3 regions of the Pseudoclavibacter sp. CFCC 13796 genome follow, and region 1 is predicted to be linked to each of the others. Evidence: predicted binding sites of a transcription regulator. Region 1 holds the regulator's gene; each other region holds the start of a gene.
What was found. Region 1 encodes HrcA, which represses chaperone genes, less so after heat shock. Its sites were predicted from a motif close to TTNGCACTCGNNNNNNNCGAGTGCNAA; they were not measured.
Positions count from the first base shown of each region.

Region 2: groL (chaperonin GroEL) is a predicted target of HrcA. The motif match lies at 2,560-2,586, and genes of this name have one in related genera.
Region 3: groES (co-chaperone GroES) is a predicted target of HrcA. The motif match lies at 2,173-2,199, and genes of this name have one in related genera.

Region 1 covers NZ_WBKD01000001.1:1,415,535-1,426,119, forward strand. Annotated here, with positions in the region: gene F8O07_RS06230 (helix-hairpin-helix domain-containing protein) at 87-773, shown strand; gene F8O07_RS06235 (ComEC/Rec2 family competence protein) at 770-3,013, shown strand; gene holA (DNA polymerase III subunit delta) at 3,071-4,081, shown strand; gene rpsT (30S ribosomal protein S20) at 4,192-4,452, shown strand; gene lepA (translation elongation factor 4) at 4,531-6,399, shown strand; gene hemW (radical SAM family heme chaperone HemW) at 6,396-7,550, shown strand; gene hrcA (heat-inducible transcriptional repressor HrcA) at 7,643-8,677, shown strand; gene dnaJ (molecular chaperone DnaJ) at 8,742-9,842, shown strand; gene F8O07_RS06270 (16S rRNA (uracil(1498)-N(3))-methyltransferase) at 9,842-10,585, shown strand, end outside.
Region 2 covers NZ_WBKD01000001.1:95,402-105,986, reverse strand. Annotated here, with positions in the region: gene msrB (peptide-methionine (R)-S-oxide reductase MsrB) at 1-368, opposite strand, end outside; gene F8O07_RS00485 (DUF3263 domain-containing protein) at 456-704, shown strand; gene F8O07_RS00480 (LytR C-terminal domain-containing protein) at 719-1,345, shown strand; gene F8O07_RS00475 (DUF3048 domain-containing protein) at 1,402-2,508, shown strand; gene groL (chaperonin GroEL) at 2,628-4,247, shown strand; gene F8O07_RS00465 (DNA repair helicase XPB) at 4,559-6,205, opposite strand; gene F8O07_RS00460 (helicase-associated domain-containing protein) at 6,193-7,740, opposite strand; gene F8O07_RS00455 (hypothetical protein) at 7,746-7,994, opposite strand; gene F8O07_RS00450 (cold-shock protein) at 8,086-8,469, shown strand; gene F8O07_RS00445 (DUF3027 domain-containing protein) at 8,462-8,959, shown strand; gene serC (phosphoserine transaminase) at 8,970-10,079, opposite strand; gene F8O07_RS00435 (metal-dependent transcriptional regulator) at 10,215-10,585, shown strand, end outside.
Region 3 covers NZ_WBKD01000001.1:912,973-923,557, forward strand. Annotated here, with positions in the region: gene F8O07_RS04040 (DUF4190 domain-containing protein) at 1-288, shown strand, start outside; gene F8O07_RS04045 (class I SAM-dependent methyltransferase) at 509-2,125, opposite strand; gene groES (co-chaperone GroES) at 2,291-2,584, shown strand; gene F8O07_RS04055 (ABC transporter substrate-binding protein) at 3,141-4,403, shown strand; gene F8O07_RS04060 (ABC transporter ATP-binding protein) at 5,509-6,246, opposite strand; gene F8O07_RS04065 (ABC transporter ATP-binding protein) at 6,243-7,409, opposite strand; gene F8O07_RS04070 (branched-chain amino acid ABC transporter permease) at 7,402-8,376, opposite strand; gene F8O07_RS04075 (branched-chain amino acid ABC transporter permease) at 8,386-9,330, opposite strand; gene guaB (IMP dehydrogenase) at 9,506-10,585, shown strand, end outside.

The sequences.
Region 1 (10,585 bases):
GTGCACAGACGGTGTCGTCCTTCGAACCTGTGCACAGCAGTGCCCGGGGCGGTGCGGGCAGATGGGCGATCGACCACAGTCGAGGCATGCCAGCTCCAGAGCATCCCACGACGTCGACCCGTTTTCTGCACGCTCGAGCCCTGATTCTGCTCGCCGTGCTCGCCTTGGTCGTCTGCGTGCTGCTCTCGGCCTGTCAGGGCTCGAGGCATTCGGTCGTCGAAGCCGGTCAGGACACAGCGTCTGACGGGGGAGACCTCAACGCTGCCTCGGGTGCGCCAGGCGAAGCGAATCGCACGCCGGGCGGTGACGACGGCGTGCACGTGCATGTCACCGGCGCAGTGCGTGCCCCGGGTCTGCATCGGCTCGATCCAGGGCTGCGCATCGCCGATGCCATCGAGAAGGCCGGCGGGTTCGCCGACGACGCCGACGTCGAGACGCTGAATCTCGCCCGTGTGCTGGTCGACGGCGAGCAGCTCGTCATCCCGCGTCGCGGCGAAGAGGCTCCTGCCGCATCGGCACCGAGCGGGTCCGCATCCGGATCGGCCGGCGCAGCATCCGGTGCGACCGCCGGCGGTGCTGGCAGCCAGATCAATCTGAACTCCGCGACGGCCGATCAGCTGCAGACGCTGCCTGGCGTGGGGCCCAGCACCGCGCAGAAGATCATCGACTCGCGGGCAGCCGAAGGCCCGTTCAGGTCGGTCGATGACCTGACCCGAGTGTCGGGCATCGGTGAGAAGACGCTGGAGAAGCTGCGCTCACGGGTGACCGTATGAGGGGCAGGAGGCGTTCGCTGCTGGCCTCACCGCAGCTGATCGAATGGCGGCAGCTGAGCGAGGTGCGGGGTGAACGCCCCAGATGGCGCGCTGGGGCGGCGCTGCTGGCAGTGCTCGGCGGGTGGACGCTCGCGTTGAGCCAGGGAGCCGGGGAGCCAGCCGCGCGCAGCGAGCTGCGGCGCAGTCTCGAACTCTTCGATCCAGACTGGGCAGAGCAGATGCGGGCTGCGTTCGGCCGCATTCTCGCAGACCTTGGCGGGCTGCTGCCGCTGAGCCCCGAGGTCACCGGCCTGATCGGAGGCGTCTCAGTCGGCGTGGTCGACGGGCTGCCCGACACGACGGACGCGAACATGCTCGCCACCGGCCTCGCCCACATCACTGCGGTCAGCGGGTCGAATGCGGCGGTGCTCGTCGGCATGGTGCAGGGGCTGCTCGGGCTCATACACACACCGAGACTCTGGCGCGGCGTGGGCGAGCTGGCCGGCATCTGGGGGTTCGTGCTGCTGGTGGGCGGCGAGGTCACCGTGCTGCGAGCGGCGGCCATGCTCACACTGGTCACGCTGCTGCGCCCGTGGAGCGGCGGCCGCGGCGTGGTCGGCATCTGCGTCGCCGTTGTGATCCTGCTGCTCTGGGAGCCGCAGCTTGCCGGCAGCGTCGCGTTCGGGCTGTCGGTGACGGCGACAGCTGGCCTGATGCTGTTCAGCGGACCGGTCGCCCGCTGGCTGTGTCGATGGATGCCCGAGGCGATCGCGAATCTGCTGGCGCCCAGTACGGCCGCACTGATGGCGTGTCAGCCGCTGCTCCTGCTGATCGACGGGCAGCCCGCGTCCGGTCACCAGCTGGCTGCGAATCTGCTGGCTCTGCCCGCAGTGCCTGCGGTGACGGTGCTCGGCGTGCTCAGCTGCCTCACGGCAGCGTGGGCACCGTGGCTCGCCGTCGTCTTCGCGATGCTTGCGGCTCCCGGCGGGTGGTGGATCGGTCAGGTCGCGGCGCACTTCAGCTCGCACCCGTTCGGCGCGATTCCATGGCCGTCCTGGCCAGCAGGCGGAATGGCGAGCGGGCTGCTGCTCGCGCTCTTGACCGTCGGCACCCTGATCGGCTCCGGGCATGGGCCGACGTCAACTGCGTCTTCATCGACCGGCTCACGCCGATTGAGCATTCGCTCCTCAGTAGAACGACGAGACGACGAAGCGCACCGACCACGACGGCGCCGATCGCGACGGCATCGGCCGCGCCTGAACTGGCGGCGGCGCGTGCGGCTGGCCAGCTTTGGCAGCGCGCTGTTGGTGGCGACTGCGGCTGTGGCGGTCACCGGCATCGGCCACGTGCTGTCGGCCAGTCGGCTGCCGGTGGGCACGCCGATACTGCAGTGCGATGTGGGGCAGGGCGACGGCCTGCTCGTGCAGGGCTCCGGCGCAACCGTGCTGATCGACACAGGCGAGTCTGCGCAGAGGATCACCGACTGCCTGCGCGGGGCGCAGGTCACCGCAATCGACGTCGTCGTGCTGACACACTCGGACGTCGACCATGCCGGAGCCACCGAAGCTGTCGCGAAAGTGGCTCAGGTCGACACTGTTCTGATCCCCGACGTCGTCGACGCGAAGCTGGATCGTGCGGCCGGGCGGCTGCAGGCTCGTCGGGTCGTGCGTGCCGGCCTCGGCGACGCCGGGAGCATACAGGCGGTCTCCGGTCTCGACGATGCACGCAGCTCGACACAGCAGACACCGGCTGGGGCCGGCATCGCGTGGCGTGCCCTGCACCCCAAGAAGGCGGCGCCAGGTGCGGCAGGGGGCCGACCCGTGCATGACCCGAACGCCAGCAGTCTCGCGATGCTGATCGATCTGCCAGATCTGCGCCTGCTGACGCTCGCCGACCTCGACGCAGACGGGCAGCGATCAGTCGCTCGCGAGCTGTCTGCGCTCGGTGTGCGAAGAATCGACGTGGTGAAAGTCGCCCATCACGGTTCCGCCGATCACTGGCCGGGCCTCTACCTCGAGCTGCGGCCCGCCCTGGCGCTGATCTCCTGCGGTCGCGGCAACTCCTATGGGCATCCGACGTCCAAGCTCCTGGCCACGCTGCAGCGCAGCGGCACTGCTGTTCGCCGCACCGATCAGCACGGCCGCGTGGCAGTGAGCGCCGAGCCTCCCGAGGTCGCGGAAGGCACGCGTGAGGCACCCCGTGCGCACGAATCGGCCAGAGGAGGTCAGCGGCTCGCGGTATGGTGTGAGCACGGCTGCTGAGCCGACACGACGTCGACCCGGCACACAGACAGAATCAGAGCGAAGACGAGGAGTCGCGTGGCGGCGAAGGGCAAGATCCAGCGTGCACGATGGAGCCAGGTGCGTCTCGCACCGATCGTTCTGCTGAGCGGCCCAGAAGACCTCTTGGCCGATCGCGCCCGACAGCTGCTGCGTGCCGCAGCGCAGCAGCAGGCGAGCGATCAGCAGCAGGAGGTCGAGTTCTCTGATCTTGACGCACGAGAGTACGCCTCCGGCTCACTGCTGAGCGTCGCGTCGCCTTCGCTGTTCGCTCAGCCGCGTTTCATCTGGGTCGATCACCTTGAGCAGATGACCGATGCCTTTCTGAGCGATGCGATCGACTACATCGGTCAGGCCGATCCCGATGTGACCGTGGTGCTGAGACATCGCAAAGGGGTCCGCGGCAAGAAGCTGCTGACGGCGATCCGCGATGTGGCCTCTGCGCTCGAGGTGGAGTGCGCAGAGCTCAAACGCGACGATGACAAGCAGACCTTCGTGCGAGAAGAGCTGCAGTTGGCGGGTCGGCGCATCGACCCCGATGCGGCTCGGGCGCTCGTCGACGCGTTCAGCGCAGACACCACAGAGCTGGCGGCCGCCTGCAGACAGCTCGTCGCAGACGTGACCGAGAACATCACTCGGGCTGACATCGACCGCTACTTCGGCGGGCGGGTCGAGACGACGGGGTTCGCCATCGCAGACGCCGCACTGGCGGGGCAGACTGCGAAGGCCCTGGTCTTGGTTCGACACGCCGGGCAGCAGGGCATGAACGCGGTGCCGATCGTCGCGGCGATCGCGACGAAGGTGCGCCTGATGGCCGCCGTCTGCGAGGTGCACGCCTCTCCGCAGCAGCTGGCCTCGAGGGTCGGGGGCGCACCCTGGCAGATTCGGCGTGCTCAGCAGGATGCGGCACGGTGGAATCCCGTGGAGCTGGGTCGTGCCGTGCGAGCGGTGGCCGACACAGACGCCCAGATCAAGGGGCAGTCCGTCGACGGCGGCTATGCTCTGGAGCGGCTCGTGCGCAGACTTGCGACACGACGCATCGGCAGTTGAGCGCCTGCCCCGGCGTTTGGTAGTGTAGATGCTTGGCCTGCACACCCTCGGTGTGATGTGTCCGTGTCGAACCCGACCGGGCTTACCAGAAGACTGACAGAAAGACGACAGTGGCGAACATTAAGTCCCAGAAGAAGCGCATCCTCACCAACGCCAAGCGCACTGAGCGCAATCGCGCGCTGAAGAGCGAACTGCGCACCCTCTCGCGTAAGACCCGTGAGGCCGTCGCAGCAGGCGACAAAGAGAAGGCTCAGGCCGAACTGCTCATCGTCTCGAAGAAGCTTGACAAGGCGGTCACGAAGGGCGTTCTGCACAAGAACACCGCTGCGAACCGCAAGTCGAAGCTGACCAAGCAGGTCAACTCTCTCTGAGTCTGAGACCCAGGAGTTCGTGAAGGCCCGCCCCTGAGCGGGCCTTCTGCATAGCAGGCCGCAGAGAAAGAGGAGCGCATGCCCAGAGTCACCGACCAGCAGGCACGTCAGATCGTGCCCGCAGCCACCGACTCGAAGCGCATCCGCAACTTCTGCATCATCGCGCACATCGACCACGGCAAGTCGACCCTGGCCGATCGAATGCTGCAGATCACCGGCATCGTCTCTGACCGTGACATGCGGGCGCAGTATCTCGATCGCATGGACATCGAGCGCGAGCGCGGCATCACGATCAAGAGCCAGGCTGTGCGCATGCCGTGGGGTGTCGGCGATCAGGGGTACGCCCTGAACATGATTGACACGCCCGGTCACGTCGACTTCACCTACGAGGTGTCGCGTTCTCTGGCGGCCTGCGAAGGTGCCATTTTGCTGGTCGACGCGGCGCAGGGCATCGAGGCCCAGACTCTGGCCAATCTCTATCTGGCTCTTGAGAACGATCTGACGATCATCCCGGTGCTGAACAAGATCGACCTGCCCAGCGCCGACCCGGAGCGCTTCGCCGCCGAACTCGCCGGGCTGATCGGCGGCGACCCCGCCGACGTGCTGCGGGTCTCGGGCAAGACCGGCGAAGGAGTCGAAGCGCTGCTCGACGAAGTCGTGCGCCGCATTCCAGCACCGCAAGGCGACCCCGACGCGCCCGCTCGTGCGATGATCTTTGACTCTGTGTACGACGCATATCGTGGCGTGGTCACCTATGTCCGGGTCGTCGACGGCCGGCTGAAGCCTCGCGAACGCGTGCAGATGCTCAGCACCAAGGCGACGCATGAGATTCTCGAGATCGGCGTCAGCTCGCCAGAGCCGAGACCGAGCGACGGTTTGGCCGCGGGCGAGGTCGGCTATCTGATCACCGGGGTGAAAGACGTTCGACAGTCGAAGGTCGGCGACACGATCACCACACATGCCCGGCCCGCGACCGAAGCGCTGCCCGGCTATGACGAAGCCAAGCCGATGGTGTTCTCGGGGCTCTATCCGCTTGACGGCAGCGACTACCCAGATCTGCGCGAGGCGCTTGACAAACTCAAACTCGAAGACGCCGCGCTGATCTACGAGCCAGAGACCTCGGTGGCACTCGGCTTCGGCTTCCGCTGCGGGTTTCTGGGCCTGCTTCATCTCGAGATCATCTCGGAGCGTCTGCGCCGCGAGTTCAACCTCGATCTGATCGCCACCGCACCCAGCGTGATCTACGACGTCACCGCCGAAGACGGCACCAAGGTGCACGTCACCAACCCCTCCGAGTTTCCAGACGGCAAGATCGTCGATGTGCAGGAACCGATCGTGCGTGCCACGATCCTGGCGCCGAAAGACTATGTCGGCGCAATCATGGAGCTCTGTCAGTCCCGTCGCGGCACCATGCAGGGCATGGACTATCTCAGCGAGCAGCGCGTCGAACTGCACTACACGCTGCCGCTCGGCGAGATCGTCTTCGACTTCTTCGACCAGCTGAAGAGCCGCACACAGGGCTACGCCTCGCTTGACTATGAGCAGACCGGCACCCAGAGCGCCGACCTGGTGAAGGTCGACATCTTGCTGCAGGGAGAGAAAGTCGATGCGTTCAGCGCGATCGTGCATCGCGATGCGGCCTACGCCTATGGCGTGAAGATGACACAGCGGCTGCGCGAACTGATTCCTCGCCAGCAGTTCGAGGTGCCGATTCAGGCGGCCATCGGCGCCCGCATCATCGCTCGCGAGAACATTCGTGCCCTGCGCAAAGACGTGCTGGCCAAGTGCTACGGCGGCGACATCTCGCGCAAGCGCAAACTGCTCGAGAAGCAGAAAGAGGGCAAGAAGCGCATGAAGTCGATCGGTCGCGTCGAGGTTCCGCAAGAGGCCTTCATCGCCGCGATCTCGAGCGACGGCGGCGGCCAAAAGGGCGAGAAGCGCAAGTGACGTTCAGCGTCTATGTGCACATTCCGTTCTGCCGGGTGCGCTGCGGATACTGCGACTTCAACACCTACACCGGCACCCAGCTGCGCGGCTTCGGCCAGAGCGAGTATGCGCAGGTGGCGGCCGACGAGGTCGGCTACGCCGCCAGCGTGCTGCGCGACGGCGATCATGCTCCCGACCAGGTCGACACGGTCTTCTTCGGCGGCGGCACCCCGACCATGCTGCCGGTCTCCAATCTCACCATGATCCTGCACCGCATCCGCGACGAGTGGGGCCTGGCGCCCGACTGCGAGATCACCACCGAGGCGAACCCCGAGACGGTCGACGCCGCCGCCCTGCAAGAACTCGCCGCGGCCGGGTTCACCCGCGTGTCGTTCGGCATGCAGTCAGCCGTGCCGCACGTGCTGCGCACTCTCGACCGGGTGCATCGCCCCGAACGCATTCCACTGGTGGTGCAGTGGGCGCGAGCAGCAGCGCTGCAGGTGTCGCTCGACCTGATCTACGGCACGCCGGGGGAGTCGATGGCCGACTGGCAGACCAGCGTCGACGAGGCTCTGGCACAGCATCCCGATCATCTCTCGGCCTACGCGCTGATCGTCGAGCCGGGCACGAAGCTGGCCCGCCAGATCAGGCACGGCGAGGTAGCCGAACCCGACGACGACCTCACCGCAGACAAGTACGAGTGGCTCGATGCCCGCATGCGTCGCGAGGGTTTCGAGTGGTACGAGCTCAGCAACTGGGCTCGCGTCGTCGATGACGACGTCGACCGACGCTGTCGACACAACCTGCGCTACTGGCACAATGACGACTGGTGGGGCATCGGCCCCGGTGCGCACAGCCACGTCGGTGACCAACGCTGGTGGAACGTGAAGCATCCTGCTCCCTATGCCGCCCGAGTGCGCGCCGGCGAGAGCCCGGAGGCGGGCCGCGAGACTCTGGACGCCACCGCTCGCTACGAAGAGCGCATCATGCTGGGCAGTCGGCTGCGCGAGGGCATCGGCGTGGCCGAGATCGCCGCTGAGCGTCGCGACGAGCTGCCCCTGCTGGCCGGCGACGGCCTGCTCGATGCGGATGCGCTGGCAGGTGGGCGAGCAGCGCTCACGCTGCGTGGTCGCCTGCTCGCCGACCGCGTGGTGGCAGATCTGATCGCATAGGTCTGGCTCGCGCCGTGAAGCGACAGGCGCGCTATGATTAGCACTCGAGACATGAGAGTGCCAGCAGCGGAGTCAACCCGGAGGTGATTGCCATGGCGACCGAACGAGGTCTCGCGGTGCTTCAGGCGATCGTGAACGACTATGTGGCCACCCGAGAGCCGGTCGGCTCGGCGGGTCTGGTCTCTCGACACCAGTTTCACGTGTCTGCGGCCACCATTCGCAATGACATGTCGGCTCTGGAAGACGAGGAGCTCATCTCAGCGCCTCATACCTCGGCCGGCCGCGTGCCGACTGAGAAGGGCTATCGGGTCTTCGTCGACAACCTGACACGGCTGCGCGGCATCACGGCGCCGCAACGCAGAGCGATCGAGCGGTTTCTGACTCCCGGCGAAGCCGATCTCGATGTGATGATCGAGAAGACGGTGCGTCTGCTCGCTCAGCTCACCAACCAGCTGGCCGTCGTGCGATACCCGACGTTCTCGAGCACGCGCGTGCGCAAAGTCGACATCGTCGACGTCGAGGGCGGTCGTCTGCTCGTGGTGCTGATCACCAGTCGTGGCACGGTCGCACAACATCACGTGACACTGCCGGCCGGTGCGTCGGCGCAGTCGGTGCGGCCATCGGTCGTGCGCCTGCGCGCGCTGATCAACGACCAGATGCGCGGCGTCGACCTCGAGCAGTTCGGCGACCGCGCCGAGCAGGTGCGCGAGTATGCGGCACCCGATGATCGTCCGCTCGCCGAACTGCTGCTGGGTGCGCTCGAACTGGGGGTCGAGGGCTCTCGGTCAGAGCGTCTGGTGGTTGCCGGCACCGGCAACCTGATGCGCACTGAGGCCGACTTCGACCACACCCTGGTGCCGGTGCTCGAGGCCATCGAAGAACAGGTGGCTCTGCTGCGTCTGCTCGGCGAGATGGGCGCCGAGGGGCGCGACATCACCGTGCGCATCGGTCGCGAGAACGAACACGAAGGCCTCGAAGAGGCTGCCGTGATCTCGAGCGGGTATGGCTCCGAACAGCGCGGCGAGTACGGCAGGCTGGCTGTGCTGGGCCCGACGCGCATGGACTACCGCGCGAACATGGCGGCCGTCCAGGCTGTCGCCAGCTATCTGTCGAAGATGCTGCGATGACCGCGAACCGCACGAATCCCGCCCCTGAGGCGAACGACGACCATCACAATTGGAGACGAACAGAATGACCGATCACTACGAAACACTGGGCGTGTCTCGTGAGGCGAACCAGGATGAGATCAAGAAGGCTTACCGCCGCCTGGCACGCAAGCTGCACCCCGATGTGAATCCCGACCCGCAGGCTGCAGAACAGTTCAAGCAGGTGACGCTGGCCTATGAGATTCTCTCGGACGAGACGAAGCGCGCGCAGTACGACCGCGGCGACACGGGTGACGGGCAGTTCGGCTTCGGCGACATCTTCGACGCGTTCTTCGGCGGCGGGGGAGGCGGTCGCGGACACCGCGGCCCCAAGCCACGCCAGCAGCGCGGGGATGACGCCTTGGTGCGTATCAACGTCTCGCTTCGTGACGTCGTGTTCGGCGCCTCAGAAGACGTCGAGGTCGACTCGGCGAAGGTCTGTGAGACCTGCACCGGCTCGGGCGCAGCGCCCGGCTCGTCGCCGGTGACCTGCGACTACTGCCACGGCGAGGGCTACGTTCAGCAGCAGGTGCGGTCTCTGCTCGGCAACGTGCTCACAGAGGCCGTCTGCCCGATGTGCAAGGGCTACGGAACGATCATTCCGCAGCCGTGCCCCGACTGCGCCGGCCAGGGCCGCCTGCGCTCACGCGAGACCATCACGGTGCCGATTCCGGCAGGCATCGACAACGGCGTACGTCTGCACCTTGCCGGTCGCGGTGAGGTCGGCCCCGGCGGCGGGCCCCGCGGCGACCTCTACTTCGAGGTGCACGTCGAGAACGACGAGACCTTCACCCGCGACGGCGACGACCTGCTGGCCTCACTCGAGGTCTCGATGACGGATGCGATTCTCGGCGCCAGCGCGAAGATCGAGAGCTTCGACGGCCCTCTCGACATCGAGGTCAAGCCCGGCGCACAGAGCGCTGACGTGATCACGATCGCCGACCACGGCGTCACGCACCTGCACCGCAACTCGCGTGGCGCGCTGCGAATCTCGCTGCGGGTGTCGACTCCCACCAAACTGAGCGGCGATCAGCGGCGTCTGGTCGAACAGCTGGCGAAGCTGCGCAACGACGAGGCACCGCACCTGACCAGCGCAGCGAAGTCGGGCTTCCAGCGCTTCCGCAAGCGGTTCATGGGTCGCGGCTGATGCCGCTGTTCCTGCCCGAGCAGCTGCTGCGTCTGGAGCTCGCCGCCGACAGTGACGAGCAGACCGTCAGCCGCACGCTCGCCCAGCTGCCCGGTCAGGCGTTTCACGATGCGGCCACCGCATCCGCATGGCAGGCGCAGCCCGGTGACCTCGTGGCCTTCGCCGGCGCCGAGGCGCACCACGCGACCTCAGTGCGTCGGCTGAAGCGAGACGAGACCCTGAGCGTCGCCGACGGCACCGGGCTCGAACTCGTCGGAGCCGTCGCCGCCACCACCAAGTCGATGCTCGCGCTGCGCGTCGAACAGCGAATCGCCCATGAGCTGGCGACGCCCTCGCTGACCCTGGTTCAGGCTCTCGCGAAGGGCGGTCGTGACGAGCTCGCGATTCAGAGTGCGACCGAGGCGGGTGTGGATGCGGTGGTGCCATGGCAGGCGAAGCGCAGTGTGTCGGTGTGGCAGGGGCGCAAACTGACGACGGGGCAGGAACGTTGGGCGTCAGTTGTGCGCGAGGCAGCGAAGCAGTCGCTGCGTGCACGTGTGCCAGAGGTCGGCGAACCGGTGACGACGCCGCAGCTTGCGGCGGCGTTGGACGGCGCGCAGGCAGACGCAGCAGGAGGGCGGCTAGCCCTGCTGCTCGACCCAGAGGCAAAGGAACGGCTGACCACGGTGTCGCTGGATCGGGCCGTCGAAGCAGCACACGGCGAGGTCATGGTGATCATCGGCCCTGAAGGCGGAACGGACCCC
Region 2 (10,585 bases), 1.3 Mb from region 1:
TCGAAAACATGCCCCAAGTGCGAGCCGCACTTCGCGCAGCGCACCTCGGTGCGCACCATGCCGTGTGAGTCGTCTCTGACCAGCGTCACAGCGTCGGTGTCGCGCGGATCGTAGAAGCTGGGCCATCCGCAGCCTGACTCGAACTTCGTCGTCGAGGTGAAGAGCTCGGCGCCGCAGGCTCGGCAGCGGTAGACCCCGACGCGATGCTCGTCGAGCAGCTCGCCCGTCCACGGGCGCTCGGTGGCCGCTTCGCGCAGCACTGCGTACTCGATGGGGTCGAGCCGCTGTCGCCATTGCGGCTCGGTGACCGTCGCCGGGTCAGAGACCGCGTCTGCATCGTGCGCGGGTGAATCGTGCTGATCTGTCATTGGATTGACCTCCGTGCCTCACCGCAGTCTGCGCAACGGCGAATCGTGCCTGAACGCCCCCACACTCATAGCGTAGACTCCCATACCATGTGCACGGGCGGACTCACATCACTGCAGCGTGACGTGCTGCGCTGCGAGATGGAGCTGCAGAATCTGCGACAGGGGCGCAGCCGGGCGATTCGCGACAGACTCGGTCTCAGTGCCGTGCGCTACGAGCAGATTCTGCGATCACTGGTCGGCGTGCCTGATGCGGTGGCGTTCGCACCTGACGTCATGCATCGCGTCGAGCGTCGGCTGCACAGTCAGGAGCCTCGCGACCCACGTGCGCAGAAGTGAGAGAGAATTGAGACATGGCTGAGAAGTTCCCGAAAGACGAGTTCGACGACCTGCCCGCATCGCGCAAGGTCGGCGCGCATCGTGCGGTCGAACGCGGCTGGCGCACGCTGCGCATCGTGATCGGCGCGCTGATCGCCACGGCCCTCGTGGTCGGCATCGTCTATGGAGTCATGCAGATCACTCGCAGCCAGAGCGTCTTCGACGACTATTCGGCAGCACCGCAGCAGAGCGAGAGCTCTGAGCCGGCGGAGTCCCAGAGCGAGTCGGCCGAACCCGTCGAACCGTCAGAAGAGCCCAACGAGTCGGCTCCGTCGCCCAGCCCTTCAGCCCCGTCCGTCAACCCGCACTCGCTGCAAGTGACCGTGTTCAACGCACAGGGGGCCAACGCGCAGAGCGGCCTGGCCGCACGCACTGGGGCGAAGCTCACCGCGAACGGCTGGAAGGTCGGCCAGGTGACCAATGCGCCCGCCAACTTTGGCGCACACCGCACCACAGTCGTGTACTACACCGATGAGCGCTACGCAGACGCCGCCAAACAGCTCAGCAGCGATCTGCAGCTCTCCAGCTCGCCGCAGCTCAATCACACGCTGTCAGTGCCGCTCACCGTGGCGATCGGCAGCGACTATTCGGCTCGTCGCTGAGCGTCTGGCTGGCCTGCACCTGTCACACCGCCGAACCGCATCACGAAGGAGACCCTATGAACAGCATTCGTACGCGAACCGCTCGTCGAGGCTCGGCAGTGATCGCCGGTCTGCTGGCCGTGGGGCTGGGGGCTGCGGGGCTCGCCGGCTGCGCGAAGCATGAGCCGGAGCAGGTCTCGGAGTCGCCGAGCCCGTCGGATCCGGCTCTGGCCCCGCTCACCGGCGAAGAGATGCCCGGCGTCGACCTGAACCATGCCGCGGTCACCGTGAAAGTGCCGAACGCGAACGACGGCGCCCGCCCGCAGGTCAACCTCAACGCGGCCGACCTCGTCTACGAGGAGCAGGTCGAAGGCGGCATCACCCGGTATGTGGCCGTCTACCACTCGCAGCTGCCGGGCCTCGTGGGGCCGGTGCGTTCTGCCCGCCCCACCGACACCAGTCTGGTGTCGCCGATCGGCGGGGCCTTCGTCTACTCGGGGTCGCACAGCGCTTTCGACGACGTGCTCGGATCGATGGCGGCCACCCGAATCGACGAGAGCCATGGCGATGTGCTCACGCGTGACGACAGCTGGGGTCGAGGCGCTCCGAACAACCTGTTCGCGCATCCGCAGGCCGCACTCGATGCGCTCGACGACGGAGCCCGGACGACGCAGCCGGCCGCCCAGTTCGCCTATGCGGCGAAAGACCAGCCCGCGTCGGCCGCGCAGAGCGGCGACGCGCTGACGGGGCTGTCGGTCTCGGTCGGGGCGGATGCCCCGCGTCGTTGGACGTGGGATGCTGCGCAGAACCGGTGGGTGCGTTCGACGGCCAACGGCCAGGTCGACAGTACGCTGCAGGGCGAGTCTGCCAGCGCTGCTCAGTCGCAGCAGATCGCAGCAGACAACGTCGTGGTCATCAGATCGGTGCTCGGAAAGCCCTACGATCTGGGGTCGAAAGGTCTCTCGCCGCGCTACCAGCTCGACGGTGCCAGTGGGCAGGGGTACGTGCTCTCGAGCGGTCGTGTGCTCGACGTCTCGTGGAGCAAGGCCGACGCCGCGTCGCCGTTCGTGCTGACCACGACCGACGGTGCCGGCGAGGTCCGTCTGCAGCCGGGATCGAGCTGGATAGAGCTGGTGCCCGACGGCAGCGGACAGGCCACGCCGGAGGGGCGGACCGCCGCCTGACGAACTTCGTCGTGTGACTTGCACTCTCATGGTGCGAGTGCTAATCATGTATTGGCACTCGTGAATGCCGAGTGCTAACGAAGCTGACACTTCCGAGAGTCCAGAAGGGACGATTTCACATGGCTAAGATCATTGCCTTTGAAGAGGAGGCCCGTCGTGGCCTCGAGCGCGGTCTGAACACCCTGGCAGACACGGTGAAAGTGACGCTGGGCCCGCGCGGTCGCAACGTCGTGCTCGAGAAGAAGTGGGGCGCCCCCACGATCACGAACGACGGTGTGTCTATCGCCAAAGAGATCGAGCTCGAAGATCCGTACGAGAAGATCGGCGCCGAGCTGGTCAAAGAGGTCGCGAAGAAGACCGATGACGTCGCTGGTGACGGCACCACGACCGCAACCGTGCTGGCACAGTCGCTGGTCAAAGAGGGCCTGCGCAACGTGGCCGCCGGAGCCGATCCGGTGGGGCTGCGTCGCGGCATCGACAAGGCGACCGCTGCAGTCGTGAAGCAGCTGCTCGAGACCGCCAAAGAGGTCGAGACCGAGGAAGAGACCGCTGCGACCGCATCGATCTCAGCCGGCGACCCCGAGATCGGCAAGATCATCGCCAAGGCGATTCACACGGTCTCGAAAGAGGGCGTTGTCACCGTCGAGGAGTCGAACACTTTCGGCATCGATCTTGAGATCACCGAGGGTCTGCGCTTCGATAAGGGCGTGCTCTCGCAGTACTTCATTACCGACCCGGAGCGTCAGGAGGCCGTGCTCGACGACCCCTACATCCTGATCGTCAACGGCAAGATCTCGGCGATCAACGACCTCGTTCCCGTGCTGAACAAGGTGCGCGAGGCCGGCAAGGAACTGCTGATCATCGCCGAAGACGTCGACGGCGAAGCGCTGGCCACTCTCGTGGTCAACAAGATCCGCGGCATCTTCAAGTCAGTGGCCGTGAAGGCTCCGGGCTTCGGCGACCGTCGCAAGGCCATGCTGCAGGACATCGCCATCCTGACCGGCGGCCAGGTCATCGCTGAAGAGGTCGGCCTCAAGCTCGAGAACACCGACCTCAGCCTGCTGGGCCGTGCCCGCAAGGTCGTCGTGACGAAAGACGAGACCACCATCGTCGAGGGCGCTGGCGACAAGGCTCAGATTGACGGTCGTGCCGCGCAGATCCGGGCTGAGATCGAGAAGACCGACTCGGACTACGACCGCGAGAAGCTGCAGGAGCGTCTGGCGAAGATCTCGGGCGGCGTCGCCGTCATCAAGGTCGGTGCTGCGACCGAGCCTGAGCTCAAGGAGCGCAAGGCCCGTATCGAAGACGCCGTGCGCAACGCCAAGGCTGCTGCTGAAGAGGGCATCGTCGCAGGCGGCGGCGTGGCGCTGATCCAGGCCTCGCACGTCATCGACACCCTCGACCTCGAGGGCGACGAGGCAACCGGTGCACAGATCGTGCGCAAGGGTGTCACCGCACCGCTGAAGCAGATCGCGCTGAACGCAGGGCTCGAGCCCGGCGTCGTCGCCGAGAAGGTCTCGACTCTGAAGCCCGGCGAGGGCCTCAACGCCGCGACCGGCGAGTACGTGAACCTGCTTGAGGCCGGCATCGCCGACCCGGTCAAGGTCACCCGCTCGGCTCTGCAGAACGCCGCGTCGATCGCCGGTCTGTTCCTGACCACCGAGGCCGTCGTCGCCGAGAAGCCCGAGAAGGCTGCTCCGGCTGCTCCGGCTGACCCGTCTGCAGGAATGGACTTCTGATCAGCTGACGTGTTCGGCTGACTGATCCAGTCTCAGAGGCCCCGGCTGCGTTTCGCAGCCGGGGCCTCTGTCTGTCTGCGCTGCACTGGTGCATCCGCCCGTGCTGGCACAGGTTCAGCTGGCACTCAGCACAGGCGCTGCTGCTCCGCCACGGATCGGACGGCTTCGTCGCGGATTGGCAGGAACCGACCGACTTCCTGCGATCAGCGGTGGTGTCCTGAAATCGGCGTAGGTGTAGGTGCTGGGCGTTGCTGCAGGTGCTTGCGCTGGTGCAGGCGCAGCGGCAGAACGTAGCTGCGACAGCCGCCAGCTCAGGCCGGAATCTGCACCGGTAGGTCTTCGGCATCGACGATGCGGTACGAGTAGCCCTGTTCGCTCAGAAAGCGCTGCCGAGACAGCGCGTAGTCCTGGTCGACAGTGTCAGCCACCACGATCGAATAGAAGATCGAGCGTGAGCCGTCGCTGTTCGGGCGGATGATGCGCCCGAGTCGCTGCGCCTCCTCCTGCCGCGAGCCGAACGCTCCCGAGATCTGGATCGCGACGCGCGCATCCGGCAGATCGACTGAGAAATTGGCGACTTTCGAGACGATCAGGGCCCGCTGCTCACCGGTGCGGAACGCGGCGAAGAGCCGTTCTCGCTCCGGGGTCGGCGTCTTGCCCGTGATCAGCGGCAGTCCGGTGCGCTCAGCGACGAGTTCGAGCTGGTCGAGGTACTGCCCGATGACCAGAGTCTGATCGTCGGCGTGCTCATCGAGCAGCTCAGACACCGTGTCGAGCTTCGCCTCGGCCAGCGCCGTCGCGTGGTAGCGCTCGGCATCGGCGAGCATCGCATAGCGTGCCTGCTCGTCTTCAGAGAACTCGACTCGCACTTCGACGCAGTCGGCCGGTGAGATGAATCCCTGTGCCTCTATGTCGCGCCAGGGTGCCTCGTAGCGCTTCGGCCCGATCAGTGAGAACACGTCGGACTCTTTGCCGTCTTCGCGCACCAGCGTCGCGGTCAGCCCCAGACGGCGACGGGCCTGCAGCTCAGCCGTCAGCTTGAAGATGGGTGCGGGCAGCAGGTGCACCTCGTCATAGACGATGAGGCCCCAGTTCTCGGCGTCGAGCAGACTGAGGTGGGTGTACTTCTTGCTGCGGCGAGCGGTGAGCATCTGATAGGTGGCGATGGTCACCGGCGCGATGATCTTGGCCTCGCCCGAGTACTCGCCGATCTGCTCGTCGGTCAGCAGGGTGCGTCGCAGCAGCTCGTCACGCCACTGGTGCGCCGCGAGCGTGTTCGTCACCAAGATCAGAGTCTTGCGGCTGAGCGCGGCCATCGCCCCCGCTCCGACGATGGTCTTGCCGGCACCACACGGCAGCACGACGACGCCGGAGCCACCGGCGACGAACGAGTCGACGGCCTGCTGCTGGTAGGGGCGCAGGTGCCAGTCGTCCTCGTTCAGGTCGATCTCATACGGGTCTCCGTCGGTGTAGCCGGCATGGTCTTCGGCCGGCCAGCCGATGCGCAGCAGCTCCTGCTTGAGCTGGCCGCGGGCCCATTCCTGCACGATCCAGGTGCGCTGGTCGACCTGCTCGGTCAGCAGCGCGGCGACGCGCTTGTGATTGGCCACGTCGGTCAGCAGGCGGGCATCGTCGGCGGTGAGCACCAGCCGGCCTTCAGCGTCGCGGATGATGTCGAGGCGGCCGTAGCGGTCGATCGCGTCGGTGATGGTGCGCACGACGGTGTCGGGCACCGCGAACTTCGCATAGGTGTTCAGCGCGCTGATGATCTCGTCGGCGGTGACCCCGGCTGCAGCGGCATTCCAGAGCCCCATGCGGGTGATGCGATAGGTGTGCACGTGCTCGGGAGCGCGCTCCAGCTCGGCGAAGCCGCCGATCGTCTGCCGTGCGGCGTTGGCGTCGGGATGGTCGAGTTCGAGCAGCACCGTACGGTCGCTCTGCACGATCAGTGGTCCCATGAGGTCTCCTTCGTGATCGGATGCACTTCGGCGATGGCCTTCAGCGGCAGCGTGCGCTCGATCTCGGCGCCGGGCTCACGCCCACGCAGGCGCGTCGTCCCCATGCCGATGACTTCGAGTACGACGGTGCGCAGAGCGTCGCCCACGCGCACCGTGATCGAGATCGGAGCGTGCTCGCGCAGTGCTGTCTCGAGCAGCAGGCGGATGCGTGCGTCTGGCGAATCGCGGAACTCGCCGACCAGCGCACGTGCTCGGCTGACCGGGTCGCGGTCGTCGGCGGACTCCATCGTAATGCTCGGTGTGCTGCTCGGAGAGGTGCGGAGCGCAGCACCAGTCGATGCGAATGCGGTGTCTGACCGACTGCGGCGGACGACGGCTTGGGGCGACTCTGCGAAGGAGCGCAGCAGATACTGCAGTGGCTGGCTCAGATCGCCGCGCAGCAGCGTCTTGAGAAAGTCGCGGATCTCGCCCACTGACTCCCCATGACCCACTGCCGCGGCGATCGTCTGCTCGCTGATCTGGTAGGTGTGCGTCTCGACGAGTCGCGTCGGCGTCGCGATCCGTCGCAGCTGCCTGGCGAGCTGCGGCGTGAGCAGCCCGGGCACCAGCAGCTCGAGGTGGTTGTAGAGATAGCCGTACTCGGTCGGAGCGGGCCACTGCGCAGCCAGGTTCTGCTGCCGTTCGTCGTCGTGGGCGACCCACGCCTCACCGAGATCGGTCAGTCGGCCTGCAGCATCGATGACGGCCAGAATTCGCCAGTCGTGAAGCAGGCGCTGCAGCCGGGCGGCGAGGTGCTCGTGTGCCAGCGGCCAGCGCGTGTTCGCCGCGTCGACCAGCCGATCAGACATGGTCTGTGCGGTCTCGGCACCGTGCAGAACGGCCTGCTCGACGACGGGCGCGAGGTCTTTCGGCACTGTCGCGCCGGCGAGCCTGCGCCAGGCGTCGAGCAGAGGCGGGTCGAGCCAGCTCTCGGCATCTGTCGCGGCAGAGACGCGGTCGTCATCGGTGCGGAACAGGCCTGCGGTCGTGGCGATCGAGATGAGCGCGCTCACCGTGCTGGGCTCGATGTCGAGGATGTGCCCCAGGTCGGTCAGTGCGGAGACCGGCACATGCCCGGTCGCGGTCAGCGGCAGGGAAGAGTTCTCGGCCTGCAGCACGACGGTCTGCACTGCGACGACGGAGTGCCATGGCGCGGGTGCGTCGAGAGCCGGTATGGCCGACACCTCTGGGCGCGACAGCCCACGCATCGCAGCGATGCGGTCTGCAACTCCGGGAAGAGGATGCCCGGCGCCATCAGCCAGCAGCAGTGCGGTGGCCGCTTCGCTGGGGGTGTCGACGGCGAGCAGTGCGCGCAGGTCGTCGGCGGTGAGTACCGCGAGTCGACGGTCGATCGCATCAGGGTGGGCCAGCCGCGAGCTCAGATCGTAGAGATCGGCGATGCGCAGTCTGGGCAGGTGCGAGAGCGAGACGACGGTGTCGAGATCGGTGTCAGAGAGTGCGACCACGGCATCGGAGTAGGCGATGGTCTGTGACATTCACATCACGACTGTTCACGACGGCGCTGGCGGATGATGACTGTGGTCAGTACCGCGATGAGCACGATTCCGATGGGGAGACCGATGAGCGGCACGGTCTCGACAATGCGTGCGAACGTGCCGAGTTCGCTCTGCCTGGAGAGGAAGAAGATGGTGATCAGCGCACAGACTGAGGAAAGCACGAGGATGCCGATCGTGATCGCTCCGAGCACGTTCACCGCTCGCGAACGGCGGGGTGTGTCTTGTTGGATCATCCTTATAGAATACTTGTCGTGCGCGATCCGCGCGACGGAGTATCTTGCGCAGATGTCGCGAGACCGTGAGTGAACTCGAAAGAGATGTGCGATGCCAACCGGAAAAGTGAAGTTCTTCGACGAGGAGAAAGGGTTCGGCTTCATCACCGCTGATGACGGCCAACAGGTCTTTCTGCATACCTCGGCACTGCCCGCCGGGGTGACCTCGCTACACCCGGGAACCCGTCTGGAGTTCGGTGTGGCCGAGGGCAAACGAGGGGCGCAGGCGCTCTCGGTTCGCGTGCTGACGGCGCCGCCGAGCGTCGCGAAATCGCGTCGACGTGCGGCCGAAGACATGTCTGTCGTGGTCGAAGACCTGATCAAGCTGCTCGACGGCATCGGAGGCGGTCTGAAGCACGGCCGTTACCCGTCTGACGCACATGCGCGCAAGGTCGCTGCGGTGCTGCGAAAGGTGGCGGACGAACTCGATGTCTGACCCGACTGTGTCTGATCCCGCCGAGTTCCTGGCTCAAGAGGCAGCTGCGCGCTCGGCTTTGGCCGAGATCGCACCACGCCGGCAGATCGGGGCGCTGCTGCGGGCAGACCCCGAACCCGATGCGAACGTGTTCACTCTGCGGTTCGCCTCTGACGTTCCCGGCTACCCGCACTGGGAATGGGCCGCCGTGCTGGGCCGCGTCGACGCTGAGTCGACGCCCACGGTGCTCGAAGTCGGGCTCATGCCCGGCGAGGGCGCGCTCGTTCCGCCCGCCTGGGTGCCGTGGTCCGAACGCTTCGCCGAGTACAAAGCGCAGCATGATGACGACTCTGACGACGTCGACAGCCGGGACGACTCCGACATAGATTCGACGGCCGATGCCGAATCGCAGTCTGACGGTGACGCCGAGTCCGAGGCCGCGGATGAGCCGATGATCGAGGAAACGTCTGAGGCGACGGCTGAGGCCGAGGGATCACCCGCGCAGGAGTGACCCCTCGGCATCACATGCGGTCGAGCACGTAGGTGATCGACTCGATGAGACGCTCCACCTCAGCCGGCTCCACCGCGACGAACGTGCCGATGCGCAGCTGGTTGCGGCCGAGCTTGCGATAGCCGTTCACGTCGACGATGCCGTTCTCGCGCAGCGCTGCCGTGACGTCGGCGGCGTGGATGCTCTCGTCGAGATCAATCGTCGTCACGACCTGTGACCGCACCGCCGGATCGCTGACGAACGGCGTGAGTCGAGTGTCGGCCTCTGCCCAGTCGTAGACGAGCTGTGACGACTGTTTCGTGCGTGCGTCGGCCCATGCCAGGCCCCCGTTGGCGAGCAGCCACTGCGCCTGCTGATCGAGCAGAAAGAGCGTGGCGATCGCCGGAGTGTTGATCGTCTGATGCTTGCGCGAGTTCGTGATCGCACCCTGCAGCGAGAGGGCGGCAGGGATGAAGCGATCGCCGTCGGCGATGCGCGCAGCACGTTCGATCGCAGTGGGTGACATCAGCGCGATCCAGAGGCCGCCCTCCGAACCGAGGTTCTTCTGCGGCGAGAAGTAGTAGACGTCGAACTGGGCGGGATCGACGAATGTGCCGCCTGCCGCGCTGGTGCCGTCGACGACGCTCAACGCGCCCATGGCATCCACTCGGCGAACCGGCAGCTGCACGCCGGTCGACGTCTCGTTATGTGGCCACGCATAGAGATCGACGCCCGGAGTCGGCACGTTGTCTGTCGCCTCGCCGAACGCCGCCTCACGCAGGTCGGGCGTCTGCAGCCACGGTGCGCTCGCGGCCTTGGCGAACTTGGCGCTGAACTCGCCGATGACCACATGCTGACTGCGCTGCTCGATGAGTCCGGCGGCTGCGGTGTCCCAGAACACGCTCGCACCGCCGAGGCCGAGCACGACCTCGTAGCCGTCGGGCAGGCCATAGAGCTCGGTGAGATGCTGCTGCAGGTCGGCGACGAGCTGTTTGACCGGAGCCGCTCTGTGCGAGGTGCCGATCAGGGCGCGTCCGGCGGTGTTGAGGGCGTCGAGCTGTTCGTCTCGCACGCGGCTCGGGCCAGAGCCGAAGCGGCCGTCTCGGGGAAGCAGTGTCTGGGGAATCTCGATGGAAGCCATGCGTCAATGCTAGCCGTCGACATGGCCGGACATCGGGACGATCGTTGACGGTCGTGCGCTGAGCCGACCGAATATTTAGGCTAGACTAACTTGGCGTGACGGCCGTGCGGGCGTCGGCCGAAGGAGGACTGCTCGGTGACTGATCTGATTGACACGACAGAGATGTATCTGCGAACCATTCTCGAGCTGGAAGAAGAGGGAATCGTGCCGCTTCGTGCGCGGATCTCAGAGCGACTCGGCCATTCGGGGCCTACGGTCTCTCAGACGGTCTCCCGCATGGAGCGTGACGGGCTGGTGGTGGTCAGCGGAGACCGTCACCTCGAGCTCACGGCAGAAGGGCGGGCAAAAGCCGTCCGCGTCATGCGCAAGCATCGTCTTGCCGAACGTCTCCTCTCAGACGTGATCAAGCTGGACTGGGAGCTGGTGCACGACGAGGCCTGCCGCTGGGAACATGTGATGAGCGAAGACGTCGAGCGTCGTATCATCCCGCTCATCTCGCGGCTGGA
Region 3 (10,585 bases), 500 kb from region 1:
CTCTCTGTCGTCACGTTCTTTCAGCTGATCGGTCTGCCGGGCATCGTCGCGATCATCACCGGGCACATCGGTCTGAGCCAGATCAAGCGGCGCGGCGAACAGGGCCGCGGCATGGGGCTCGCGGGCCTCATCATGGGCTACATCACCGTCGCCGTGGGGCTGTTGTTTCTGATTCTGGGCATCATTCTGGTGATCATGCTGATGAACGACCCCTCGTCGCTGAACGGCGTCGTGCCGCCGGATCAGCTCAATCAGCTGCGAGACGAGCTCGACAATCTGAACGTGTGACGCCGCTGCGCGGCTGAGGGCTGAACCTTCCTCTGCAGCACTGCTGAGGGGGCCGAATCGAGGAGCAGAGGCCTAGCGGTGGCCGAGTCCGTGCAATGGGTCAGAACCCTGCTGGCAGGTGCACTCGCTGCCTGTGGTGCTTTGAGACAAATTGCTCGCGGGGTTTTCGGGGCGCCCGCTCTGATCAACGCTCGCCGCGTCTCAGGTCGCCGTTTGCCAGTCAGATGCGACGAGCGATAATCGCGCGGTGACGGCCGGCCACTCGTGTGACGAACACGATGGCCTCGCCGGTCGTCCGGCCTGATCGATCGGTCGGCCCCGCCGAGGTAGTTGTCGTGCCTGATTCGTCTGCAGCGTCAGCACTGGCATGTCTATCTGCTGGGCCGCTGTCGACCTGTTTGTCTGCCGTCATGATCGTGGCGCTGGCGGCACTCTTGCCCAGCGCCTTGCCCAGTGCCTTGCCGAGCTGCCTGTTCCACTGTTTGGCCAGCGCTGCGGGGTCGATATCGGCACCGCGCTTCTTCACGGTCACCCGGGGAACTCCCAGCTCGACGAGTCGGGCCTTCACCTTGCGCTCGTCGAACGGCAGGTCGTCGAGCACCTCGAACCCGCGCATGAACGGACTCTCGACGAGCTCTGAGCCGGTCAGATAGGCGATCGTATCGTCGATCGTCGAGAGGTCGTGCTGCTGGGCGAGGGTGCCCAATGCGCGCGCTCGGATGACCGCTCCGTCGGGCTCGTAGAGCCAGCGCTGCAGTGACCCCACCTGTGGGTCGCTGCCGTCGCTCACGATGCGGTGCCAGCCGGTGTCGTCGTGCAGCAGCGCGCTGCGCGCTCCGGGGTGCTCGGTCAGGGCTCCGAACCAGAGCGACACCTCGACGACATTGCCGTTGTCAGAGACCCACTCGGCCTCGGCGTCGTCTGGGATCAGCTCGTGCGGCAGACCCGGCCCGAGTTTGACTCCGGTCGGCCACCGGTGTGCGACCTCGAACACCCAGTCGAGACTGGGGGAGAACTGCTCGGGGTTCCACGTGCGGTGCGATCCGCGCCCGCGCCCTGGGGCACGGTTGTGTGCGTGTTCGTGCGACGTACTGCCAGAGGTCTCTGCGACGCGCCGAGCCGGGTCGAGAAACACTGCGCCAGTGCTCTGACCTTGTGTGCGGCTGCGTGCATCACTGCTGTGTGCATTGCTGCTGCCCGAATCGCGTCTCATGTCAGTGCCGCCGTCTGTCTCGCTGCTGCGCGCATTGCTGTCATCTGCTGCGCGGGCGCTGTCAGAGCGCCTCTCTGTGCTGTCGTCGCGACCGTCTGTCGAAGTCTCATCGACTGAGTGGTCGTCACTGAGGCCGCCGAGCTCTCGTGCGAGATCGACGTCTTCGGCCCGCGCCTGTCGCACCCGCACGTTCGGCCAGGGCGCGAGATTGAAGCCCGCGAAGGCGGCGGTGACCGGGTCGGCGTCGACGGCCAGAACATCCACATCGGCGGCGGCGAAGGCAAGCGAATCAGCGCCGATGCCGCACCCCAGGTCAGCCACTCGGCGGATGCCGGCTCGCGTCAGTCGAGAGGCATGCGCTGCTGCGACGGGCAGCCGCGTAGCCTGCTGCACGCCGTCTTCGGTGAGCAGCATGCGGTCGCTGAACTCGCCGAACTTGACCCGAGCCCGGCGGCGCAGCTTCGCCTGGGTGAGCGCGGCGGCGATCAGCGCCGGGGCGATGCCTTCTTTATGCAGGCGGGTCGAGATGCGCAGCACGTCTTCGGGCGACTCGATCGGTGGGAGGCTGTCGAGCAGCGCGAGCGCTTCTGGCGTGAGCAGGGTGCGGGCGTCTTCGGGAGTCACGCTGCAATTGTGGCACGAGCCGCTGACACGGGTTCGTATGACGACGATTAGCACTCGGGTTGCACGAGTGCTAACACGTGGCTACAGTTCTAATTGCACCCATGGAGGGTGCCTCAGTTGTGTTCATTCAGTCCAATGAAATGGATGAAAAGGAAGAGGTCACAAGTGTCGGTTTCCATCAAGCCACTCGAAGATCGCGTTGCTGTCAAGCTGGTCGAGCAGGAGCAGACCACTGCTTCAGGTCTGGTCATCCCCGACACCGCGAAAGAGAAGCCCAGCACGGCTGAGGTCGTCGCTGTGGGTCCCGGCCGCGTTGACGACAAGGGCAATCGCATCCCGGTCGACGTCAAGGTCGGCGACAAGGTGCTCTTCAGCAAGTACGGCGGCACCGAGGTCAAGTTCGGCGGCGAGGACTTCCTCGTGCTGTCGGCTCGCGATCTGCTCGCGATCGTTGACTGAGACTGGTCACTCGAGTCTGAACGGTTGAGACTCTTCGGCTGAGGCGTGCAGAGCGCGTCTCGCCGTGCAGAGGGCGGAGATGCTTCGGCGTCTCCGCCCTCTGCGTGTCTGTGTGGCCTGTCTGTCTGCGCGTCTGCTCGCGACGTGCGTGTGTGGGCCTGTGTGGCTGTGAGCCTGCGTGTCCGTGCGGCTGCCTGCCTGCGTGTCTGTCTGCACGTCTGTGTGCGTGCATGGGCTTGTGTGCGTGCCTGAGCCTGTGTGCCCGTCTGCAAGTCTGTGTCTCCGCTGGCGCTCGCGCCCTGCTGCGCGCTCGTCGCCCCGCCTGCTTCTGCGTGCTGTGCCTCTGGGGTACCGATTCGCCCTCGCGGCTGAGGCAAAAGATCTTAGCCGGGCGAGCATCCGCAGGCCCAGAACATATACGACTCGCCAACGGATTCGTGTGTAGCCGACGACGCGGCGAAATCAGGACGAAACACTTGGATATACTGGCGTAACTCTGCGCACATAACGTCATGAGCGCACGAGGAGAACTCGATGCAAAGGAGCAGGAGTACATATGACAACAGAATCCAACGCACGGAAGTTCGGGTCGACGTTCATGCGACGCGGAGCCCAGTTCATCGCCATTGGCGCTGTTGCAGCGCTGGCGTTGACCGGATGCGCGAAGTCGGGAGGCTCGACGGGCAGCGGTGACGACTCGACCCTGAACATCGGCGGTCTTGTGCCGCAGACCGGTTCGTTGTCGTTCATGGGGCCGACGCTTACCGCAGCCATCGAGCTTGCGTCGTCAGACATCAATGCCGCAGACGCCGGCCTGACGGTCAAGACCGACATCAAAGACGAGGGCGACTCGACCACCGACACCGCGACGACGTCGGCGAAGTCGCTCATCGAGAAGAACTCCGTGATTCTCGGCGCGGCCTCTTCGGCGGCATCGAAGAACGTGCTGCCGACGGTCTCGAAGCGTCAGGTCGTGCAGATCTCGGCTTCGAACACCTCGCCCAGCTTCACGAACATCGATGACAACGGCGGATACTACTGGAGGACTGCTCCCTCTGACCTGCTGCAGGGCAAGAGCCTCGGCAAGCAGATTGTCGCCGATGGCAAGAAGAACGTGGCGATTCTGTTCATGAACGACGACTACGGCTCGGGTCTGAAGGATGCGGTCAAGGCGTCGATCGAGGCCGAGGGCGGCACCGTGTCGAAGGAGCAGTCGTTCGATCCTGCGGCCAAGGACATCTCGAGCGAGGTGTCACAGGCGATCAGCGGCAACCCCGATGCTCTCGTGGCCATCTCGTTCGACCAGTTCAAGGGCGTTGTGCAGACTCTGCAGACGAACGGTTTCGACTTTGCCAAGCTGTACGGCACAGACGGCAACAACGGCATCATGAAGTCAGGCGACACCTCCATCCAGGGGGCGACCTTCTCACAGCCCGGTCCGTACGAGGGCCTCGATGACTTCATCAACCGCGTCAAGCAGCAGGCCGGTGGCTCTCTGACTTCGACCGTCTACGCACCCGAGATGTACGACGCGACGGTGCTTGCGGCGCTTGCGGCGCTGCAGGGCGGCAAGACCGACGGCACCACCATCAAAGACAACCTGCAGTCAGTCTCAGAAGGCGGCGAGAAGTGCACGTCGTTCAAGGACTGCGCTGCGCTCATCAAAGATGGCAAGGACATCGACTACGACGGCTTCTCAGGGCCGATCGACTTCGATGGCAACGGTGATGTGACCAAGGCGACGATCTCGTTCTACGGGGTCACTGATGCCAACAACACCACGACGTTCAAGCGTCAGGAAGAGGTCTCGGCCAGCTGACTCTCGGCAGGCATTTGATCTGATGGGGTCGTCCTTCGGGACGGCCCCATCTCTGCGTTTTGGGTGTGTGCGGTGCGGCGCAGCGTGGCGCTGTGTTGGGTGTTGTGTGGTCTGTGGTGGCGGCGTGTTGTGGGCGTTGGCTGTGGTGGTTTGGGGGAGTACCAGGTGTTGCGGGGGGGGTCATGGTTGTGATCTGTAGGGCGCAGCGGGGTGTTGTGTGTTGCTGCTCTGCATGCTTGCCGGTGTGTTTCCACGCAGCTGCGTGCTGAGCGCCTGTGTGCTGTGCATGTGCATGCTGTGCGGGTATGCTCTGCGCGGGTATGTCCAGATGCGTGCCGTGAAGCACGGTGGGTATGCGCAGGTGTGTGCCGTGAAGCACGGAAGGAATGCGTCTAGGAGCTCGATCTGATTCTGTGAGAACAATCCTGTGTTCATGCGTGTGGTGGTGCTGACGACATCGGCACTGCTGCTTGGGCGATGAGTGAGCAAAGTCCTCACAGCGTCGTTCTCTCTCTCACATCATCACGAAGGTCTGGGGCAACAGCGCGGAGCTGACTGCAGGCTGCCACGTCTTGAGGTCGGCATTTGCCGTGAAGATGCGTCGGATTCGGAGCATTCGCGCACAGAGCTCGACATCGCCTCTGCCGAGCAGGAGCAAATGCGTCGAAGAGGAGCAAATGAACTAAACAGGACCTGGAGAAAGCCTAAATCTGCTCCTGCCTGGTGCGAATGCTCCTGTTGGGCACAATGCTCCTGCTGGGCACAAATGCTCCTGCTGGGTGAGGATGCTCCTGCTGGGTGAGGGTGCTCCTGCTGGGTGAGGGTGCTTGGCCGGCCGGTACTCTAGACTGCGGAGTCGCAGTTGCTCTGCCCACTGTGGGCAAAGCATGCAGCTGCTCAGTCGACTGTGTGTAAAGCTGCAGCTGCTCAGGGGGGTGCAAAGCATGCACCTGCTCAGTCAACTGTGTGCAAAGCCACCACCGACCGATGCCAGCCACCGACTGTACCCAACCATCCCCAGCTACCGCCCAGCTACCGCCCAGCTACCGCCCAGCTACCGCCCAGCTACCGCCCGGCACACATGCGCGACGACCGCGCCCGACGCCTACCCCGCGGTGTGATCCTCGGCCAAGGTGCCCAAGTACAGCTTGATCACCTTCGGGTCATTCAGCAGCATATGACCAGGTCCAACATAGGCGTCTTTGCCCTGATCGAGCACATATCCGCGATCGCAGATCTGCAGCGCGCGCCGCGCATTCTGCTCGACCAGCATCACCGACACCCCGGCGGCGTTGATGCGCGCCACATTCAGGAACGTCTCGTCCTGCCGCACTGGCGACAGCCCCGCCGAGGGCTCGTCGAGCAGCAGCACCTTCGGATCCATCATCAGCGCCCGCGACATGGCGACCATCTGGCGCTCACCGCCAGAGAGCCCGCCGGCACGCTGCCCCAGACGCTTCGACAGCTCCGGAAAGAGGGAGGTCACGAACTCCAGCCGCGGCCCGAACAGCTTCGGCTTCTGAAAGCACCCCATCTCGAGGTTCTCGCGAATGGTCAGACTCGGAAACACATTCTCGGTCTGCGGCACGAACCCGACGCCGGCGCGAACCAGCTTGTCGGCCTTCAGACCGGTGATGTCGCGCCCGTCGAGCACGACGCTGCCCGAGCGCACGCTCACCATGCCGAACACCGTCTTCAGCAGCGTCGACTTGCCAGCGCCGTTCGGGCCGATGATACCGACGAGTTCGCCTCGCTCGACATAGGTGTTGCACCCGTTCAGAATGTTCACGCCGGGCAGATACCCCGCGACCAGATCCTTCGTCTCAAGAACGCGCTCGGTCATCGTGGGTCCTCCTCAGTGGTGCCGGCCGCGTGAGCACCGGATGCTCTGCTCGTGTCGCCATGCGAACTGCTGGTTGCGGGCGGTGCTGAGTCAACGCCGGATGCTGTGCTCGCGTCGGCCTGCGAACCGCCGGCTGCACGTGGGGCTGAGCCTGCGCCGGATGCCGGGCTCGCACCGCCCTGCGGCCTTTCGGTCGCACGGTGCTCGGCGCGGATCTCGGCCACCACCTCACCGAGGTCGCGATCTTTGTTCGATCCCAGATATGCGTCGATCACAGCTGGATCCTGCATGACCACGCCGGGCTCGCCTTCGGCCACGATGCGGCCCTCCGCCATCACGATCACCCAGTCGGCGATCGCCTGCACCATGTGCATGTCGTGCTCGACGAAGAGCACGGTCATGCCGTCGTCTTTCAGCCGCACGATGTGACCGAGCAGAGACTGCGTCAGCGCCGGGTTGACACCCGCCATCGGCTCGTCGAGCATGACGAACTGCGGGTCGCTCATCAGCGCACGCGCCATCTCGAGCAGTTTGCGCTGCCCGCCGCTGAGCGCCGCAGCGTAGTCGTCCTTCTTCTTGTCGAGCAGGAACTTCTCGAGCAGGCCCATGGCCTTCGCCTCGATCGCCTTCTCCTGGCTCTTCCACGCTGGTGGCCACAAGGCGCTCCAGAAGTGCTCGCCACGCTGATCCTTGGCGCCCAGCTTCATGTTCTCGAGCACGCTCAGCATCGCCAGCGACTTGGTCAGCTGGAAGGTGCGAACCTGCCCCAGACGCGACACTTTGAACGAGGGGATGCCCGACAGCGTGGTGCCGTCGAACGACCAGCGGCCCGTGTTCGGCTTGTCAAAGCCGCTGAGCAGGTTGAACAGCGTGGTCTTGCCGGCGCCGTTCGGGCCGATCAGTGCGGTGATGACGCCGCGCGGAATCTCGACGTGCTCCACATCGACGGCGGTGTTGCCGCCGAATGAGCGGGTGATGTCGTCTGCGACGACGATCGGGTCGGTCTTCTTGCATCCTGGCGCGGCGGGCTCCGCTGCGATCGGGCGTGCGCCGCCTGAGGAGGCTGCCACAGTCGAACCGCCCTGCGACGTCTCGCCGACGGCGTGCGCCGTGGGATCTGACGGCTGCGGCTCGGGCACTGGTGTGAGGGGAGTGTCAGGCATTGAAGTACACCTCCGACTTCTTTCCGAACAGACCCTGAGGTCTGAAAATCACGAGCAGCATGAGCGCGACGCCCACGAGGATGAAGCGCACCTGGCCTCCTTGGACGCCGGTGATCGGCAGGATCTCTTCGCTGACCAGCAGCGACACGATGCCGTCGGTCGCGACGATGACCACCCAGAAGATCATCGAGCCGACGATGGGGCCGAAGACCGTGGCGGCGCCGCCGAGCAGCATGATCGTCCAGAGGAAGAACGTCGTCTGCGTGCCGAAGTTATCCGGCTGCACCGACCGCGGCAGCACGAAGATCATGCCTCCGAGGCCGCCTAGAACGCCGCCGAGAATCAGCACCTGCATCTTGTAGGCGAAGACGTTCTTGCCGAGCGAGCGAACGGCATCCTCGTCTTCTCTGATGGCTTTGACCACGCGACCCCAGGGGCTGCGCACCAGACGCCAGACCAAGAGCATCGAGAGGGCGACGACGACCCACGCGAAGATGATCGTCCAGAGATCCTCTTCGGTGTAGGTCAGCGGACCGATCTCATAGAGGCCGACGGGGATCGGGTTGAGCGACTGGAACGAGTCGGAGCCGCTCTGCATGCCGGCAGAACCACCGGTGAGCCACGAGAGCTCAGGGGTCTTGGCCACCAGCCTGATGATCTCGGCGGCTGCGATCGTCACGATGCTGAGGTAGTCGGCGCGCAGGCGCAGCGTCGGTATGCCGAGCAGCAGCCCGAAGAGCACGGCTCCGAGGATGCTGAACAGCAGCCCGACGAAGAACGGCACCCCGAAGGTGTTCGACGTGATGGCGAAGAAGTACCCGCCGACGGCCATGAAGCCGGCCTGGCCGAAGTTGAGCAGCCCGGTGTAGCCGAAGTGAATCGAAAGACCGAGTGCGGCGAGCGCGTAGGCCGCCGTGGTCGGCGAGATGATCTCGCCGAGAGCCTGTGAGATGAACGACAGATCCATGGTTGCCCCTTATCCGATGCGTTCTCTGCGACCGAGGATGCCCTGCGGGCGAACCAGCAGCACCACGATCATGATCACGAGCGCCGTGACGTACTTGAGGCTGCCCGGCAGGAACAGACTGGAGAGATTCACTGCGATGCCGATGATGAGGGCACCGACGAGAGCGCCGTATGCGGTGCCGAGGCCGCCGAGCACGACCGATGCGAAGATGAGCAGCAGAATCGACGCGCCGGTGTCCCACTGCTGCGTCTGATAGAACGCGAGCAGCACGCCGGCGACGGCCGCGAGTGCGGTGCCGCCCGTCCACACCACCCGAATGATCCGGTTGACGTCGATGCCTGATGCGGATGCCAGCGCCGGGTTGTCGGCGACGGCGCGCGTGGCCTTGCCGATGCGGGATTTCGTCAGCAGCGCCGCGGTGACGATGAGCAGCACGATGGCCACCAGCGAACCGAGCACGTCCCACTGGCGAAGCCGCACCGAGCCCAGCACGAGCCAGGCGTCACTCGACACCGGCATCACGATGCGGTCGGGGCCGAAGAGAAAGGCGTAGAGGTAGCGCAGCGCGAGCGAGAGGCCGATGCTCACGATCATCAGCGGGATGATGCCCACTCGCTTCTTGCGCAGGGGCTTCCAGAGGGCGGCATCCTGCACCCAGCCGAAGACGCCGCCGACCACGAAGGCCAGGATCACGGCGATCCAGGCTGGCAGCGCCAGCGTGGTCATCGCGGTCACGGCGACGAAGCCGCCGAATGTGACCAGCTCACCGTGTGCGAAGTTGTTGAGCTTCGTCGTTCCGTAGATCAGCGACACCCCGATCGATGCGAGCGCGAGGATGAGTCCGAAGATCACCCCGTTGATCAGGCTCGGCACGAACTGGTCGGTGAGAAAACCGCCGCCCTCCTGTGCGAGCACGACTGTGGGCGCCGCGTGAGCGAGCGCACTTGCTGTCAAGGCCGTTGTCAACTGAGCCTCCCCGTTTGGCGATGGACGCGTGGGATGCCGCACGCGTCACCGTCACCACCCTCAGGGGGTTGCGACGGGTGGCACACAAGCTACCTCGCTTTTGTGTCGCCAATGTTACACAGGAGTCGGGGTAGACTGAGCGCACCGCGTCTGGAAGGAAGAAATGGCACACGACCCCTTTGCCTACACCGGTCTCACTTATGACGATGTGCTGCTGCTGCCCGGCCACACCAACGTCATTCCCAGCGAGGTCAACACCAAGACCCGCCTGACCCGTGAGCTGTCGATCAACATCCCCCTGCTGTCATCAGCGATGGACACCGTCACTGAGGCACGTCTCGCGATCGCTCTGGCCCGCCAGGGTGGCATCGGCGTGCTGCACCGCAACCTCTCGATCGAAGACCAGGCCCGCCAGGTCGACCTCGTGAAGCGTTCAGAGTCGGGCATGATCACCGATCCGCTGTCGACCTCTCCTGAGGCGACGGTGCAGGAGGTCGACGACATCTGCGGCCAGTTCAAGGTCTCAGGGCTGCCTGTGGTCGACGAAGACAACGTGCTCGTCGGCATCATCTCGAACCGCGACATCCGCTGGGTGCCGGTCGACGAGCGTGAGAACACCCTCGTCAAAGACGTTATGACCAAAGGCAAGCTGTTCACCGGCAAGGTGGGCATCAGCCGCGAAGAGGCCTACCGAACCTTCGCCACCCACAAGATCGAGAAGCTGCCGCTGATCGACGACGAGGGGCACCTCAAAGGCCTGATCACCGTCAAAGACTTCGACAAGGCCGAGAAGTACCCGCACGCGAGCAAAGACGGCTCCGGCCGTCTGCTCGTCGGTGCGGCCATCGGCGTGTTCGGCGATGCCTGGGAACGCGCCTGCGCACTGGTCGAGGCCGGCGTCGACGTCATCGTCACCGACACCGCCAACGGTGATTCGAAGGGCGAGCACGACATCGTCAAACGCCTGAAGACCGACCCGGCGACCAAGCACGTGCAGGTCGTGGGCGGCAACATCGCGACCCGCGAGGGTGCGCAGGCGCTGGTCGACGCCGGCGTCGATGCCGTCAAGGTCGGCGTCGGACCCGGCTCGATCTGCACCACTCGCATCGTCGCCGGTGTGGGCGTGCCGCAGGTGTCGGCAATCTACGAGGCGTCGAAGGCGACCATCCCCGCCGGTGTGCCGCTGATCGCCGACGGCGGCCTGCAGCATTCGGGCGACATCGCCAAGGCGTTGGTCGCCGGT